DNA from 3 places in the Bacillus safensis genome. Region 2 is predicted to be linked to each of the others. Evidence: riboswitches for the same ligand, from Rfam matches in the RefSeq annotation. Region 2 holds a riboswitch; each other region holds the start of a gene.
The links. Region 2 has a riboswitch for S-adenosylmethionine ahead of AAYR28_RS05265 (bifunctional homocysteine S-methyltransferase/methylenetetrahydrofolate reductase). Riboswitches for the same ligand answer to the same signal wherever they lie in the genome.

Region 1: it holds a riboswitch for S-adenosylmethionine, as region 2 does, so the genes downstream of both, mtnW (2,3-diketo-5-methylthiopentyl-1-phosphate enolase) here and AAYR28_RS05265 (bifunctional homocysteine S-methyltransferase/methylenetetrahydrofolate reductase) in region 2, are expected to answer to the same signal.
Region 3: it holds a riboswitch for S-adenosylmethionine, as region 2 does, so the genes downstream of both, AAYR28_RS18065 (5-methyltetrahydropteroyltriglutamate--homocysteine S-methyltransferase) here and AAYR28_RS05265 (bifunctional homocysteine S-methyltransferase/methylenetetrahydrofolate reductase) in region 2, are expected to answer to the same signal.

The regions. Positions count from the first base shown of each region.
Region 1 covers NZ_CP154909.1:1,254,660-1,260,020, reverse strand. The annotation lists gene AAYR28_RS06400 (methylthioribulose 1-phosphate dehydratase) at 1-377, opposite strand, end outside; gene AAYR28_RS06395 (2-hydroxy-3-keto-5-methylthiopentenyl-1-phosphate phosphatase) at 341-1,036, opposite strand; gene mtnW (2,3-diketo-5-methylthiopentyl-1-phosphate enolase) at 1,036-2,256, opposite strand; SAM riboswitch class I at 2,362-2,463, opposite strand; gene AAYR28_RS06385 (pyridoxal phosphate-dependent aminotransferase) at 2,508-3,698, opposite strand; SAM riboswitch class I at 3,863-4,020, shown strand; gene mtnK (S-methyl-5-thioribose kinase) at 4,101-5,294, shown strand; gene mtnA (S-methyl-5-thioribose-1-phosphate isomerase) at 5,301-5,361, shown strand, end outside.
Region 2 covers NZ_CP154909.1:1,051,848-1,057,208, forward strand. The annotation lists gene metH (methionine synthase) at 1-69, opposite strand, end outside; gene AAYR28_RS05265 (bifunctional homocysteine S-methyltransferase/methylenetetrahydrofolate reductase) at 53-1,894, opposite strand; SAM riboswitch class I at 1,973-2,091, opposite strand; gene AAYR28_RS05270 (YajQ family cyclic di-GMP-binding protein) at 2,173-2,664, opposite strand; gene AAYR28_RS05275 (CvfB family protein) at 2,890-3,738, shown strand; gene AAYR28_RS05280 (BMP family lipoprotein) at 3,884-4,861, shown strand; gene AAYR28_RS05285 (methyl-accepting chemotaxis protein) at 4,858-5,361, shown strand, end outside.
Region 3 covers NZ_CP154909.1:3,504,117-3,509,477, forward strand. The annotation lists gene AAYR28_RS18055 (four-carbon acid sugar kinase family protein) at 1-274, shown strand, start outside; gene AAYR28_RS18060 (gluconate:H+ symporter) at 324-1,643, shown strand; SAM riboswitch class I at 1,726-1,838, shown strand; gene AAYR28_RS18065 (5-methyltetrahydropteroyltriglutamate--homocysteine S-methyltransferase) at 1,927-3,051, shown strand; gene AAYR28_RS18070 (glycoside hydrolase family 1 protein) at 3,106-4,524, opposite strand; gene AAYR28_RS18075 (beta-glucoside-specific PTS transporter subunit IIABC) at 4,496-5,361, opposite strand, start outside.

The DNA.
Region 1 (5,361 bases), 200 kb from region 2:
ATGATTTCGTTGCCTTTAAAACGAATCTCTCCCTTATCCCCATACAGCTCTGACATCACATTATTATCGATTGTATGGACATGGAGGCAGCAGCCTGCTTTCGTCCGTTCATATACGTACGTGTGAAGCAGTGTTTCAGCTGATGGTCTAAGCGGCTCGTTCGGATCATGGGGCTGGCCTGCCGCATTTACTAGCACAAAATCTTCGTTTGTTTCTTTTCGTTTATCTTTGCCGCTTGCCGTCACCAAAAACGTGATTGGATCATCCGACACCTTGATTGATAAATTACCGCTTGTTCCGAAAAACCAATCTCTTTGAGCCAGTTCACGTTTAACGTCTGCTAGCTCCTGCCAGCGTTTGCTCTTTGCGTCTGCCATTCCTTCACTTCCTTTATTTGAACAAATTGCGCTTGTAGATCAATAAATGTGTCATATTCCTTGTGTACGAGCCCGAGCTCTTGACATTCATTGAGCAAGTAGTCGCGCGCAAACGTAAGATCCGCATGCTTCGCCGCCTCCACATCAGTCACTGAATCTCCGATCATGATGATGAAGTCATCCTCATGAGTCAGCTTTCGAATGATTGAGGGCTTGCAGCATCCGCAGCCATTTTGACATTGCTTATCGCAGGCATGCGGCCATTCAATCTGAATATGGTCTTCCACAAATGATGCATGGTTGCAATAAATATCGTCTCGATCGACAATGCCTTCGAGGATGGGGTAGACAAAAAAGTCCATCCCCCCGCTAAGTACATAGAAAGGAATATCTGATTTTTTTACCTCATCGACAAATTGCTTAAATCCTTCTCGAATCTCTGTATCCTCTAAAATAAATGATTGAATGGCATCCTTCTGATCACTTTTCAGTAATTGAAACATCTGCCCGACGCCTTCTTGAATGGTGATTTCCTTTGACAGGACACCATCCTTCAGCTTCGTCCATTCACTTGGTGCAAACTGTTTCATGATGCGGATGATATTATCATTTTTTGTAATTGTTCCATCAAAATCACAGCATACAATTGGTTTTTTCATTATTCTGCTACCCTTCCCCAAAGATCAAGTGCGGCTTTTAAGTCTTGGCAGGAAGCCGCCTTATCTTGGATGGACTCTTCATGTATCACGGCATCAATGATCGAACGAAATGCCTTCCCTCCTCCAATGGCTCCCCGCGGATGTCCGTGAATGCCTCCACCTGCATTTATCACATGATCAATTCCAAAATCTTTGATCAATACTGGTACCATTCCTGGATGAATGCCTGCTGACGGGACAGGGAATGTTTTTTGAACCGTATCCTCTTTTACGCAAGCTTCATAGATTCCAAAGGCATCTTTTTTCGAAAGAGCAACCGACCCATAAGGTGAGGGAAAGAGGCTCAAATCAGCGCCAGCATATCGATTTAATTTGCCTAAAAGAAGAGAATGCGAGAATCCATATTCAGGAGAGGATGTCAAAGCACCACTCACAGCGGGATGCGCCATAATCGGCAGTGGAATGTCTGGGTCCTCAGCTAGGCTTTGCATGACATCAAGGCCGTATGCAAAGACATTGAATAAGAGCGCATCTGCCCCAAGTTCAGCGGCCTTTCTCGCTCGATCCTTCAGGTCAAAGGTTCTGCCCGTTAAATTGACAGCATACAGTGTGCGGTGTCCTGTTTCTTCATAGGTTTCTTTTAAAATCGCTTTTCCTTCTTTGATTCGCTCTTCAAAAGGGGCTAATGGACTTTCGAATAAAATTTCATCGTCTTTGATGAAGTCAACCCCGCCTAATGCCTGTAAGCGGAGCTGCTCTTTTAAATCCTGCATATCACGGCCGATAACGCCTTTAAAAATACTCATCAATAATGGACGATCAAACACATTTACCTTTTTTCGTATGCCATCAATTCCAAATACAGGTCCTGGCAGGCTTTTTTTAAATTCTTCAGAAAATTGGATATCGACTAGCTTCACTTTTCCGTCTAGTGAAAGCTTTCCAAAAATCGTCGTAAAAACAGCTGGTAAATCAGCTGAAAAGTTTGCCTCAGGATAAGCAATGGTCACCTCTGATTGATAAAGGCCATTTTCGGCTGGAACAGCCTTTTCTAATACTTTTTCAACTCGGCCTTTATGCTTTTGAAGCTGCTCCTTTTTGAGCTGCGGCAAATCCGTCCATGATCCAACTGTTAAACCAAGCGCGATCTGCTCCGCTTTTCGATTTATTTGTTCATCCTCTCGATGTGTTAATACGTATGTTGCCAGTAATTCACTCACTAGGAATCCCCTTTCGATTGCGTCATGCATATGTTCAATAAAAAAACCTCTTCAAGTGCTTCATGAGCGCCTTAAAGAGGTTGTTTCGTGTCATTCATCCGAAGAATCTTATCTCTCAGCGCTTGCTGCAAGAATTAGCACCGTGCTTCATGGAAGTCGGTTGCCGGGCTTCATTGGGCTAGTCCCTCTGCCTACTCTTGATAAGAATATTCAATTTTCTTAAATATTGCCTGAATTATCGCACCATTTTTTTATGTTGTCAATGGCTTTTTTTCAAACAGCTTCAAAGCAGCGATGCGCTGAGCGGCTTCTTGTAATCGCTCCTCACTTGTTAGAAGCCCTACTCTCACGTACCCTTCACCGTGAGCACCAAAGCCATTGCCTGGCGCAACAACAACATGTGCCTTCTCTAATAATAAGTCAGAAAAGGCTTCAGATGTATATCCTTCCGGCACCTTTAACCAAGCAAAAAATGAACCCTTTGGTGCACTGACTTCCCAGCCAATTTCTTTGCAGGCAGCCATCCACACATTCCGCCTTTTCTCATATCCATCATTTTGCACCTGCACGCACGTTTGATCGCTTAATAGCGCTTCCGCTGCTGCATCTTGAGTGGCTTTAAACAGCGAGACAAACAGATGATCCTGATAAAGCTCAATTGCTTCAATAGCAGATGAATTTCCGGCTGCAAATCCTACTCTCCACCCTGCCATATTGTACGTTTTAGATAATGTGTAAATTTCTATTCCCGTCTCTTTCGCTCCCTCTACTTGCAGAAAGCTGAGCGGCTTTTCTCCATCAAATCCAATGCCGCCATATGCAAAATCATGGACTACACATAGCTCGTGATCTTTCGCAAATGTAACGGTTTCTTCAAAAAATGAACGGCTTGCCGTAGCCCCCGTCGGATTGTTGGGGTAATTTAAGTACATTAATTTTGCCTTTTTCTTATCATCCTCAGGCAGCAAATCGTAGTCAGGTAAAAAATCATTTTTTTCAAGAAGTGGCATGGTTACCATATGCGCTCCAGCAAGCACAGCGCCTGACCAATAATCAGGATAGCCAGGATCAGGGACAAGAAGCGTATCACCCGGATTCAGCAGGCATTGCGGCAGCTCAACAAGCCCTGCTTTCCCGCCAAATAAAATCGCAATTTCCGTCTTTGGATCAAGTGTGACGCCATATTCTCTTTCATAAAAAGCGGCAGCAGCCTTTTTTAATTTCGCTGTTCCACGGAATGAGGAGTATTGATGATTTTCAGGGTTTGCTACCGCTTTCTGCATGGCTTTTACAATGTGCGGAGGAGTTGGCTGATCAGGATTTCCCTGCCCCAAATTAATGATATCTGCCCCTTCCTGCACTTTTTTCTGCACCTTTTGGACAAGGGACGCAAAAAATTGTTTCGGTAATTGTTTCAACACATCTGATTGCTGGAATTCCATTTCTTCACCTTCTATTCAAGTTACGTGACAATACAATCACTGTAATGGATTGTTTTATGAATTGTAAAGCAATTTTGAAAAAAGATTGACATGTAAAGCAACGCTCTGATAATATCTTGAATTAAGAAATGCAAACAGACACGAAACAATTACATATTGATTTCTCTTATCGAGAGTTGGGCGAGGGATTTGGCCTTTTGACCCCAACAGCAACCGACCGTTAATACCACTGTGAAGTGGGGCGCAGCAAGTAACGCGCCAAGACAATTGTCTTATAGGGCACGGTGCTAATTCCATCAGACGTATGTGCTGAGAGATAAGAGAGGCTTTGAGCATACACACCATCAAGCCTCTTTCTCTCAGGAGAAAGAGGCTTTTTTATATGATTTGGAGGGGAAGCAATTGGTTACACTTACGGCATCATATGAAGAACTAACAGAAAGCTCGGCAGTTGCACTCGCAATTAGACTTGGTTTGATCCAAGAAAGCAGTCATTTGACATGTACTGAAATTGGTGACGGGAATTTAAATTACGTCTTTCATATTTATGATCACAAACAAGAAAAAGGATTGATCATCAAGCAGGCCCTGCCTTATGCAAAGGTGGTTGGGGAGAGCTGGCCGCTTACATTAGACCGGGCAAGAATTGAAAGTGCCGCCCTGATCAAGCAGTCAGAATATGCGCCGCATCTCGTACCAGCAGTCTATTATTCAGATACAGCTCTTGCAGTGACAGCCATGGAGGATCTCTCTCACTTAGAAATCGTCAGAAAAGGGCTAATTGCCGGAAAACAATATCCGCATTTATCTGATCATGTTGGAGAATTTTTAGGAAAAACACTTTTTTACACATCTGACTTTGCTACAAATCCTAAAATCAAAAAACAATTTGTGAAGCAATTTACGAACCCTGACCTGTGTGATATTACAGAAAAACTCGTCTTCACAGACCCTTTCTTTGATAGTGAAACAAATGACTTCGAAGAAGAATTAAGAGAATCAGCAGAAGCGCTTTGGAAAGATCTTGAAGTGCAGGCCAAAGCAGCAGAATTGAAGCGTATCTTCCTAACATCAGCTGAAACGCTGGTTCATGGTGATCTTCATACAGGCAGTATTTTTGCAAATGAGACTGAAACGAAAATCATTGATCCAGAATTCGCGTTTTACGGTCCCTTTGGATTCGATATCGGCCACTTTATCGCCAATCTGTTCCTGAATGCTTTATCTCGCGAGAATGAACACGAGCAGCAGCACCTTTTTGACCATGTCGTCAATGTATGGGCAACCTTCAAAGAAGTGTTCACAAAAGCTTGGAAAGAGGACAGCATTGAAGCGTTTAGTGTATCGGACAGCTTTTTAGAAACAACCTTTGACCGGATTTTAAAAGAAGCGACAGGCTTTGCCGGCTGTGAGCTTGTCCGCCGAACAATCGGTCTTGCTCATGCCGCTGATCTTGATGCGATTCCATCACCAACTAGACGGATTCAGCAGAAAAAAGCAGCACTGACACTTGGAAAAACATTTATCAAACAATATCATACAGTGGAAACAGCGTCTGATCTCGTCGCATTATTCCAGCCATCTGTAAAGGAGTGACGGGTTTTGTCAAAAGAATTTGAAGTCCCCCGTTCTGTCGAATGGGAAGAAAACCGTATTCACATTT
Region 2 (5,361 bases):
AATCATTGTGCCCATTGCCCCATCAAGGACGAGGATGCGTTTTTTGAGCTGTTCAGTGATAGGTGACATGGACGTTAGACTCCTTTTCTTTCTGATGGATGTAGGTGGTCAGTTCTGCTGTTAAATCTGATCGAAGGAAAGGAGTAATTAAATAAATGCCATTAAACAATTCGCAGGCTGTATCTAATAAAGAGCGGGCAATCGCTAAGCCTTCTGCTCGCTGCTTTTCTTTATCCTCGCCAGCTTTGGCCATAATGTCACGAATAGAATCAGATAATTTGATGCCTGGAATTTCGTGATGAATAAACTCTGCATTTCGGCTGCTTGTTAACGGCATAATGCCGATATAAATCGGTTTATCCAAGTGGCGGCTTTCCTCATGAATTTTCACAAGCTGTTCCTCAGAATAAACAGGCTGTGAAATAAAATAATCAGCACCGTATTCGATTTTTTTCTCAAGACGTTTCACCGCTTTATCAATATGGCGCACATTTGGGTTAAACGCGCCAGCCACTGAAAAATTGGTCTTTTTGCCAAGGGGCTTTCCTGAGAAAGAAAGGCCTTCGTTAAACTGTTTGATGAGACGAATCAAATCAAAGGAGGTTAAATCATACACAGATGTTGCACCTGGGAAGTCTCCAATTTTAGATGGATCGCCTGTGATCGCTAAAATATCGGTTAATCCAAGGGTGTCGAGCCCCATTAAATGAGATTGAAGCCCAATCAAATTACGGTCGCGGCATGTGATATGAACAAGAGAACGCATATCGAGCTGCTGCTTTAATAATGCGCCGCAAGCGACATTGCTAATGCGCGGAGTCGCAAGAGAATTATCGGCTAACGTCAATGCATCAATGCCAGCATTCTTTAATTCATTTGCAGCAACGAGAAATTTTTCGAAGTTCAGCTTCTTCGGCGGATCAAGCTCTACGATAATCGATCGTTTTTTCACAGCCAGCTCATCAAGACCTGGCTCAGTGCGCTGATCTTGGATGGAAATGATTTCTTCTTTTAACACCTTCACTTCTTTTTCAGTGATCGGTGCTAAATCTTTGACCGCTTCAGCCATTGCGCTAATATGCTGAGGTGTTGTTCCGCAGCAGCCTCCGATAATACGTGCGCCCTGATTTCTAAATTCAAGTGCACTTTTTCGGAAATAATCGTTATCGGTATCATAGACGAGTCTGCCTGCTTCAAGTGAGGGGAGACTGCTGTTAGGATAGACAGATAAATGCGAATTTTCCAAAAGTGGAACGCCTTCAAGTGCCTGAATCATGTGATAAGGGCCCAGCCTGCAGTTGATGCCGACAACATCTGCACCAAGAGATGATAACTCAGATAAACCATCCTTCAGCGGGGTACCATCCTGCAAAACGCCTTGTTCATGCATTGAGACGTTCATGACAATCGGAAGAGTCGTTTCTTTGCGGGCAATTTGGAGAACAGCCTTCGCTTCTTCTATATCATAATATGTTTCAAGCAATAATCCGTCAGGCTCTTCATTTAATAGGATGTACAGCTGCTCTCTAAAGCTTCGTTTGATTTCTTCTATAGAGTAAGCATTTTTGTTAAACGTTCGAATGCCGCCAATTGTTCCGAGTACATAAGCAGAGCCTGCGGCTGCTTTTGCAATTTGTACCGCTTTTGTATTGATGCGTTTCGTTTCTTCCTCTAAGCCGTAGCGGGATAGTTTAATATAATTCGCACCGTATGTGTTCGTTTGGATGATGTCAGCGCCTGCCTGCACATATGCTTCGTGCACGCGTTTCACTTCATCCTCTTTCGATAAATTTAATTCTTCAAAGCAGCGGTCAATGCCGTAAGAGTATAAAAGTGTTCCCATCGCTCCGTCAGCTATCAGTACGCGGTTTTGTAAGTCTTGTAATAGGCCCATTGTATTCCTCCTTATTTCTATGTAACAAAAAAAGCCTTCTGATAAGAAGAAGACTTTTTGGCTGTATCGTAATTCTTCTCCTTATCTTCCAAGCAGTTGCTTGCTGGATTTAGCACCTTGGTCATAGAAAATAGATTTCTACTACACCGGTTGCTGAGGCTTCACAGGGCCAGTCCCTCTGCCTCTCTTGATAAGAAAGCAATATGAACATGTCAATGAATTGAACTTCCATCAACTGTAACGAAAAATGCAGAAATAATCAATGGAAAATTTGAAATTTATCGAAAATTTATAAATTGGACATCAATCGGCAAATCGGCCTTGCGCATAAGAGAAATCACCTCTTGTAAATCATCTTTATTTTTCCCTGTCACACGCACTTGGTCATCCTGAAATTGTGATTTCACTTTGATGCCTGACTGCTTGATAAGCGCGTTGATCTTTTTGGCGTTGTCTTGATCAATCCCGCTGATCAGCTTCGCACGCTGGCGTACTGTACCGCCTAGGGCATGCTCAGTTTTTCCGTAATCGATGTTTTTAGTTGGAACATTTCGTTTGATCAGCTTTGTCACAAGCACATCTTTTAACTGCTCAAGTTTGAAGTCATCATCAGAAATGAGGACAAGCTCTTCTTTTTCGAGAGAAATATCACTTTTACTTCCTTTAAAATCATAACGGTTTTTAATTTCTTTCAGTGCTGCTTGAACAGCGTTTTGCACTTCAGGCAGTTCAACTTTCGATACAATGTCAAATGAGCTTTCTTTTGCCATCACACATGACCTCCAAGTTTAGATATTGCGTCTATTTTATCATGCAAATAGCAGAAGAAGAAAACTTTATCAAAGAGTAAAGCCGCCAGCCGTATAAATCGTGTCCAGTTTGTCCACTTTAGCTAACAGAACTAGAGATGTTCATGCAGGAAGAAGTATAGTAGAATAGAGTGAATCAAAAGATGAACGAACGCTCTTTTATGGGCAGATAGGAAGGAAGAGAACATGAGACCAGGTGAGCAACTGACCTTGCAAATAGAGAATGAAATGGAATACGGCTACTTTTTGACAGACGGTGAAGATTCGGTCCTCTTACACCGCAGTGAAATGACAGAAGATATTGGTGACCGAGATGAAGTAGAGGTCTACTTATATGTAGATCATGAAGAAAGACTCGCTGCTACGATGAAAATACCTACAATTAACGCACATACATACGACTGGGTAGAAGTCGTGGACGTGGTAGAAGACATGGGCGCATTTGTTGATGTTGGGCTGTCAAAGGATGCACTTGTTGCAACAGAACACCTCCCGCCTTTTGAGGAAGCATGGCCGAAAAAAGGAGACAAACTCTACTGTATGCTGAAAGTCACAAGCTACGGCAGAATGTTCGCAAAACCAGCCACAGAAGACGTGATCAGTGAATTGTTCACAGAGGCACCAGAAACCTTAATGAACAAAGAAATCACTGGAACAATCTATCGTTTAATTGCGACAGGTTCTTTTATGCTGACAGATACAGGCGTGCGTGGGTTTATTCACCGCACGGAACGAAAGGAAGAGCCACGATTAGGATCGACCGTGACAGGACGCGTCATTGCAGTGAAAGAGGACGGAACGGTGAACGTTTCTCTGCTTCCTAGAAAACAGGATGCACTATCTGTCGATGCAGAAGAAATTTTAACCTATATGAGAACAAGAAACGGCGCCATGCCTTATGGGGACAAAAGTGATCCAGAGGATATCCGCGAAAGATTTCAAATGAGCAAGGCAGCCTTTAAACGAGCACTAGGTCATCTCATGAAAAATGATTTAGTTTACCAAAAAGAAGGCTGGACATACGAGAAAAAGTGAGCATTTGCTCACTTTTTTATTTTTGTCTTAAATAATGGATTTTTTCTGTGAAAAAAGTCATGAAAAACCTTCACTAATCATTGAAACAACGCCTCTCAAATCCGATAAAAAAGGAGTAAGGATGATAAAAGGAGTGTGTTTTTGGATGAAAGTGAAGATTTCATTACTTCTGATGGCAGCCATGCTTATGGTGCTCGCCGCATGCGGTAATCAACAGGAGGGGGCGCCAAAATCAACTGCGAAGCATATTGGCGTTATGCTCACAGATGATGGTCTTGGTGATCAATCATTTAACGATTCATCATTTAAAGGATTAGAAAAAGCACGTGATGAGCTTGGCATTGAATTTGATTATAGAGAAATTGCAGAAACTGATACATATGAAAAAGGGCTGACAGAACTCGTAAAAGATGGAAATGATCTTGTCATTGGTGTAGGTTTCAGTATGCAAGAAGACCTGGAAAAAGTCGCAAAGAAATATCCGAAGAAGCAGTTCCTTTTGATCGATGCTGTATCTGAGCTGAAAAATGTGACCTCTGTGACGTTTAAAGAAGAGCAAGGCAGCTATTTAGCGGGAGCACTTGCTGCAATGACAACGAAAAGCGATGTCATTGGATTTGTTGGCGGTGTTGACGCAGATGTCATTCATCGTTTTGAAAAAGGATTTCAAAAAGGCGCCAAATCAGTCAATCCGAAAATCAAGATATTATCCACCTATGCCGGTACGTTTAGTGATGCAGGCAAGGGTAGTAAAATAGCCAAAGACATGATCAAAAAGAAAGCAGACGTTTTATATGCGGCAGCCGGTTATACAGGTGTCGGTGTATTAAAAGAAGCGCAGGCGCAGGGTAAATATGCCATTGGTGTAGACAGCGATCAGTACTATACTGCTGAAAAAGCGGTCATTTCGTCTATGGTGAAAAAAGTCGATGAAGTGGTCTATCAATTCAGTGAACAGCTCGTCAAGAACAATCAAATGAAAAGCGGACATGTTGTCTATGACTTAAGCAATGATGGAATCGATATGGCAAAAATCCGGATCCTGAAAAATGCTGAGACACTGACCAAAAAATTAAATGGTCTGAAGCAGACGCTTCTAAAAGAAGAGGGGGACGCATCATGAGCTTACGCGTCAAAATTTTACTTAACTCACTTATTTCACTTCTTTTAGCAGTTGGCGTCATCGCCTTTATCATTGTCAGCATGACAAAGATCCAATCATCAAATGAGACAGATGTGCAAACCTTATTAAACGTACAAAAAACGAAGGCAAGCTTTGAAAGTGTCGAGCAAGCCATGACCAATTATTCGATGACACTCTCAGATGAACAGCTAGAGATCGTTCAAAACGATATTTCTACAGCAAAAAAGCAGCTGCAAACGCTAAACAAACATGCAGGAAATATGAACAAAGAGGCATTAACAAGGTTAAATTCAAAATTTGACACGTGGACCAAGGAAGCAAACAACGCCATTGGTGAAAAAAACGCATCGGATGCAAGACGTGTGGCAGCAAGAATTGATGGCGTTTTAAACGATGTGCATACGATGAATAAAAGGGCAGAAGAAGCGTATAAACAAAATCTAGAGGCTGCAGCAGACAATGTCCAATGGATTATCACA
Region 3 (5,361 bases), 1.2 Mb from region 2:
TGTACAGATTAGTGATGCTGTGACAAGTATTGTCCAGCGTCTCACCATTCGTCCTAAGTATCTTATTGCCAAAGGTGGAATTACCTCCAGCGATATTGGAACAAGAGGACTTAGCGTGAAACGTGCGACCGTGGCAGGTCAAATCAAACCAGGGATCCCCGTTTGGCAAACAGGAGAAGAAAGCAAATTCCCTTTCATGTCTTATGTGATTTTCCCGGGAAATGTTGGGTCAAAGGATACGTTAAAAGAAGCTGTAGACATACTTGAAGGATAAGGCATAGGGGGTGTTTGCGCCCCTTATGCACCACAAAGGAGGAAAGATCATGTCGTTAGTGTTTATAGGACTTGGCGTTTTGTTATTGCTTTTACTCATGGTTGTCTTTAAGTTAAACGCTTTCATATCTTTGATTATTGTCTCTTTAATTGTTGCTGTGTTAGAAGGGATGACACCACTAGAAGCGATCGCTTCCGTCGAAAAAGGACTTGGCAGTACGCTCGGGCATCTCGCACTCGTTCTCGGTTTTGGTGCGATGCTTGGGAAATTGATGGCTGATTCTGGCGGAGCTCAGCGGATCGCGATGACACTCATTGACCGATTTGGCATCGGAAAAATCCAATGGGCGACGATGCTGACTGGATTTGTGATTGGAATTGCTCTATTTTATGAAACCGGATTCATTATCTTAATTCCATTAGTCTTTACGATCGCTCAGGCTGCAAGACTTCCTGTGCTGTATGTGGGGATGCCGCTCGTCGCTGCACTCATCACCACACATGGCTTCCTCCCCCCTCACCCAGGACCGACTGCCATTGCAAATGTCTTTCAGGCAAACATGGGACAAACCTTATTGGTTGGGATTATTTTAGCGATTCCTGCTGTTTTAGTAGGCGGACTTCTGTTTACGAAACTATTTAAAAAAGATCAGTTGCACGCACATATTCCAAAGAACTTATTTAATCCAAAGGAATTCACAGAAGAAGAAATGCCTAGCTTCGGCATTAGCATTTTCACCGCTGTTCTGCCTGTATTGCTTATGACATTTAGAGCATTTCTAGAAATTTTCTTCCCATCCTCTCCATTGCTGCCAACTGCTGAGTTTTTAGGCGAACCGGCGATTGCACTATTAATCTCAGTGCTGCTTGCCATCTACACGTTTGGGCTTGGAAGAGGAAAGAGCATGCAGGAAGTGATGAAGTCCATCACGGATTCTATCGGCTCTATTGCTATGATTCTATTAATTATTGCAGGCGGCGGTGCCTTTAAACAAGTGCTCATTGATAGCGGCGTCGATCAATACATTGCAGGGATCATGCAAGGAAGCACACTTTCTCCCCTGCTTCTGACTTGGCTCATTGCTGCTGTCCTTCGTGTCTCTTTAGGATCAGCCACTGTCGCCGGTCTCACGGCGGCTGGCATTTCTGCACCACTGATTGGCCTGACGGGTGTCAGCCCTGAATTAATGGTGATCGCAACAGGTGCGGGAAGTATTACATTCTCTCATGTGAATGATGCGGGTTTCTGGATTTATAAAGAATACTTTAACCTATCAATGGCTCAAACCTTTAAAACGTGGACATTGATGGTCACCGTGCTTTCACTTGTCGGACTTGCTGGTGTTCTTGTCGCTGATTTGTTCATGTAGGAAATTAAATTGTAAAAACCATTGACTTTTCCTCGAAAAGGTTGAATAATTGTGTTTATTAAGAAAATTGAATCAAAAGGTAACCTTATTAAGAGTGGTGGAGGGACTGGCCCTGTGAAACCCGGCAACCGCTGTTCCTAGGAACAGAATGGTGCTAATTCCTTAAGCAAGCAAATGCTTGTTTGAAGATAAGGCAGAGTTCTCACAGTATATGATGCTCTTCCTTATCTAAGGAAGAGCTTTTTTATTTGATTTTTTAACCTGAGGAAAGAAGGGATTCAGCATGACACAAGTACAAACCATTGGAAAGAAAACAACGAAACCGCCATTCCGCGCAGATCAAGTAGGAAGTTTACTTCGTTCAGAGCGCATCAAGGAAGCACGCAAGCAAAAAGCAGACGGTACGCTGACAGCAGAGCAGCTCCGACAAATTGAAAACGAAGAAATTACACGTATTGTAGAGAAGCAAAAAGAAATTGGGTTAGAGGTTGTCACAGATGGTGAATTCAGACGTGCATGGTGGCATTTTGACTTTCTTGAAGGACTCGATGGAGTTGAAGGATTTGAAGCAGATCAAGGCATTCAATTCCATAACACAACGACAAAAGCTAGAGGTATCAAGGTAACAGGCAAGATCGATTTTACAGATCATCCAATGCTGGAGGATTATCGTTTCCTTCACAGCATCGCTGGTGATCATACGGCTAAAATGACGATTCCAAGTCCGAATATGCTCTTTTTCCGTGGAAAGCTTGAAGAAGGAGTGTATGACAGCTTAGAGGAATTTCACCATGATGTGGCACAAGCGTATAAGAAAGCCATCCGTGCTTTTTATGATGCAGGCTGCCGCTACTTGCAGCTGGATGATACGGCATGGGCAGTGTTCTTTTCTGAAAAAGGCCATGAACAAATCAAAGCCTTTGGCCGTGAAGAAGATGAACTTCGTGAATCGTTTGCGAAGACAATCAATGAAGCTGTTGCCGACCGCCCAGAGGATTTGGTGATCACGATGCACATTTGCCGCGGTAACTTTAAATCAACTTGGGCAGCTGAAGGTGGTTACGAAGCAGCGGCAGAAACTATTTTTGCCGGCTTAGATCTTGATGGTCTCTTTTTAGAGTTTGACGACGATCGTTCTGGCGGATTTGAGCCCCTTCGATATGTGAAGAACCCAAACCTTCAAATCGTACTAGGCCTTGTCACTTCAAAATACGGAGAGCTTGAGCCAGTTGAACAGATTAAAAAACGCATTGAGGAAGCGGCTCAATATGTGGACATTAACCAAATTTGTTTGAGTCCACAATGCGGATTCGCCTCAACAGAGGAAGGCAACCTGTTAACAGAAGAGCAGCAATGGGAAAAGCTGCGTCATGTGATTGAGATTGCTGATCAAGTGTGGACTTCGTAGTCCCTCAGAGAAGAAAAAAAGACAAACCGCAGTATGGCGGTTTGTCTTTTTCTTTTATGCATCCAAATGTTCACCATTTGTCGCAATCACTTGTTCATACCAATCGAAGCTTTTCTTTTTCTTTCGATCTAATGTACCGTTTCCTTCATTATCACGGTCAACATAAATGAAGCCGTAGCGTTTTTTCATTTCAGCCGTTGATGCGCTGACAAGGTCAATTGGGCCCCAGCTTGTATAACCGATCAGGTCAACTCCGTCTGCAATCGCTTCTCTCGCCTCTAGCAAATGGCTTCTGAGGTAATCAATTCGGTAATCGTCTTGAATGGATCCGTCTTCTTCTACTTGATCGACAGCACCCAATCCATTTTCTACGATAAACAATGGCTTTTGGTAGCGGTCATACAGCTGATTCAGTGTTGTACGAAGTCCTTTCGGATCAATTTGCCAGCCCCAATCACTTGCTTCTAGATAAGGGTTTTTCACACCTTCAAATAAGTTACCGCCAGTCACTTGTCCAAGAATCTCTGGATCTGTACTTGTCACAAAGCTCATATAATAGCTGAAGCCAATATAGTCCACTGTATGGTTTCTTAAAATATCTTCGTCCCCTTCTTGGAACTCGATGTTGATGTCATTTTCAAGGAAATAACGTTTCATGTAACCTGGGTAATAACCTCTTGCCTGTACATCTGAGAAGAATAATGTTTTACGGTCTTGCTCAATTGCAGCAAACATATCTTCTGGTCTTGAGCTGTACGGATAAGTTGTCATCGCTGCAATCATACAGCCGATTTTCGCATCAGGAATGATTTCGTGTCCTGCTTTGACAGCCAAAGCACTTGCAACAAATTGGTGATGCGCTGCTTGATATTGAATGCTTTTCTCGTCATCACCCTCTTCAAATACAAGTCCGCCGCCAGTGAAAGGCGCATGTAATACAACGTTGATTTCATTGAAGGTCATCCAATATTTTACTTTGTCTTTAAAGCGGGTGAACAATGTTTTCGCGTATGTTTCATAAAGATCCACAAGCTTACGGTTTCTCCATCCGCCGTAGTTTTTCACAAGTGCGAGCGGCATTTCATAGTGAGAGATGGTGACAACTGGCTCAATTCCATGCTTATGCAGTTCATCAAATACTTTTTCATAAAAAGCGAGGCCTGCTTCATTCGGTTCCGCATCGTCGCCATTTGGGAAAATACGCGGCCAAGAAATGGATAATCTGAAGCACTTGAATCCCATTTCTGCAAAGAGTGCAATATCTTCTTTATAGCGATGGTAGAAATCGATTGCATCATGATATAAGTTAAGGTCTTTCATTGATTCATCGAATGGGTGCATAATACCATTTGGTGATACATCAGCTGTCGATAAGCCTTTTCCATCTTGATTATATGCGCCTTCAACTTGGTTGGCTGCAACAGCGCCGCCCCATAAGAAACCTTTAGGAAATGTTTTTTCTAACTTGTTCATGTTGAATACCCTCCTCTTTTTCTTCAACACTGACTGTAAGCAGTGTCTCTTTCACTGTAATCGTTCCATCTGTTTTCGCATCAACTTGTGCAAAATCGTTTGTGTTGGTGACAATAACAGGTGTGGTGACATCATAGCCTTCTTGCTGAATGCCCTCGATATCAAAATCAATGAGTACATCTCCTGCTTGAATCAGATCACCTGACTGCACATGACTTGTAAAATACTTTCCGTCAAGTTTTACCGTGTCAATCCCCACATGAATGAGAAGTTCTGTACCTTGTTCACTCTTCAAACCAATGGCATGTTTTGTGTGGAAAATGGTTTCAACCTTGCCGTTGAAAGGTGCTACAACACGCCCAGCTGTTGGTACAATGGCTGCACCTTTACCCATGATTTCATTAGAGAATGTTGCATCATTTACTTGATTGAGCGGCTTTAGTTGACCTTCAAGCGGGCTTTGTACCACTTCATTTTGAAGTGCTGCTGTGTCTTTCTTTTCTTCTGGTTTGTCTGCTTTTGTATCATCTTTCACTGGTACATCTTTGAATCCGAGAACAAGTGTCATGATCGTTGCTACGACAAAGGCGATTACTAAGCCGATGATTGAGTAGACAAATGTTGGTCCAATGAATGTTGGGAGACCTGGAAGGCCTGCTGATCCAGATATCACATATGATTTTACTTTAAAGATTGACATGAACACGCCGCCTGCTGCTGCACCAATAAGGGCTGCAAGGAACGGTTTTTTCAATCGCATGTTCACACCATACATAGCAGGTTCAGTAATACCCATTAAGGCTGTGATACTTGTAGACATCGCCAATGATTTAAATG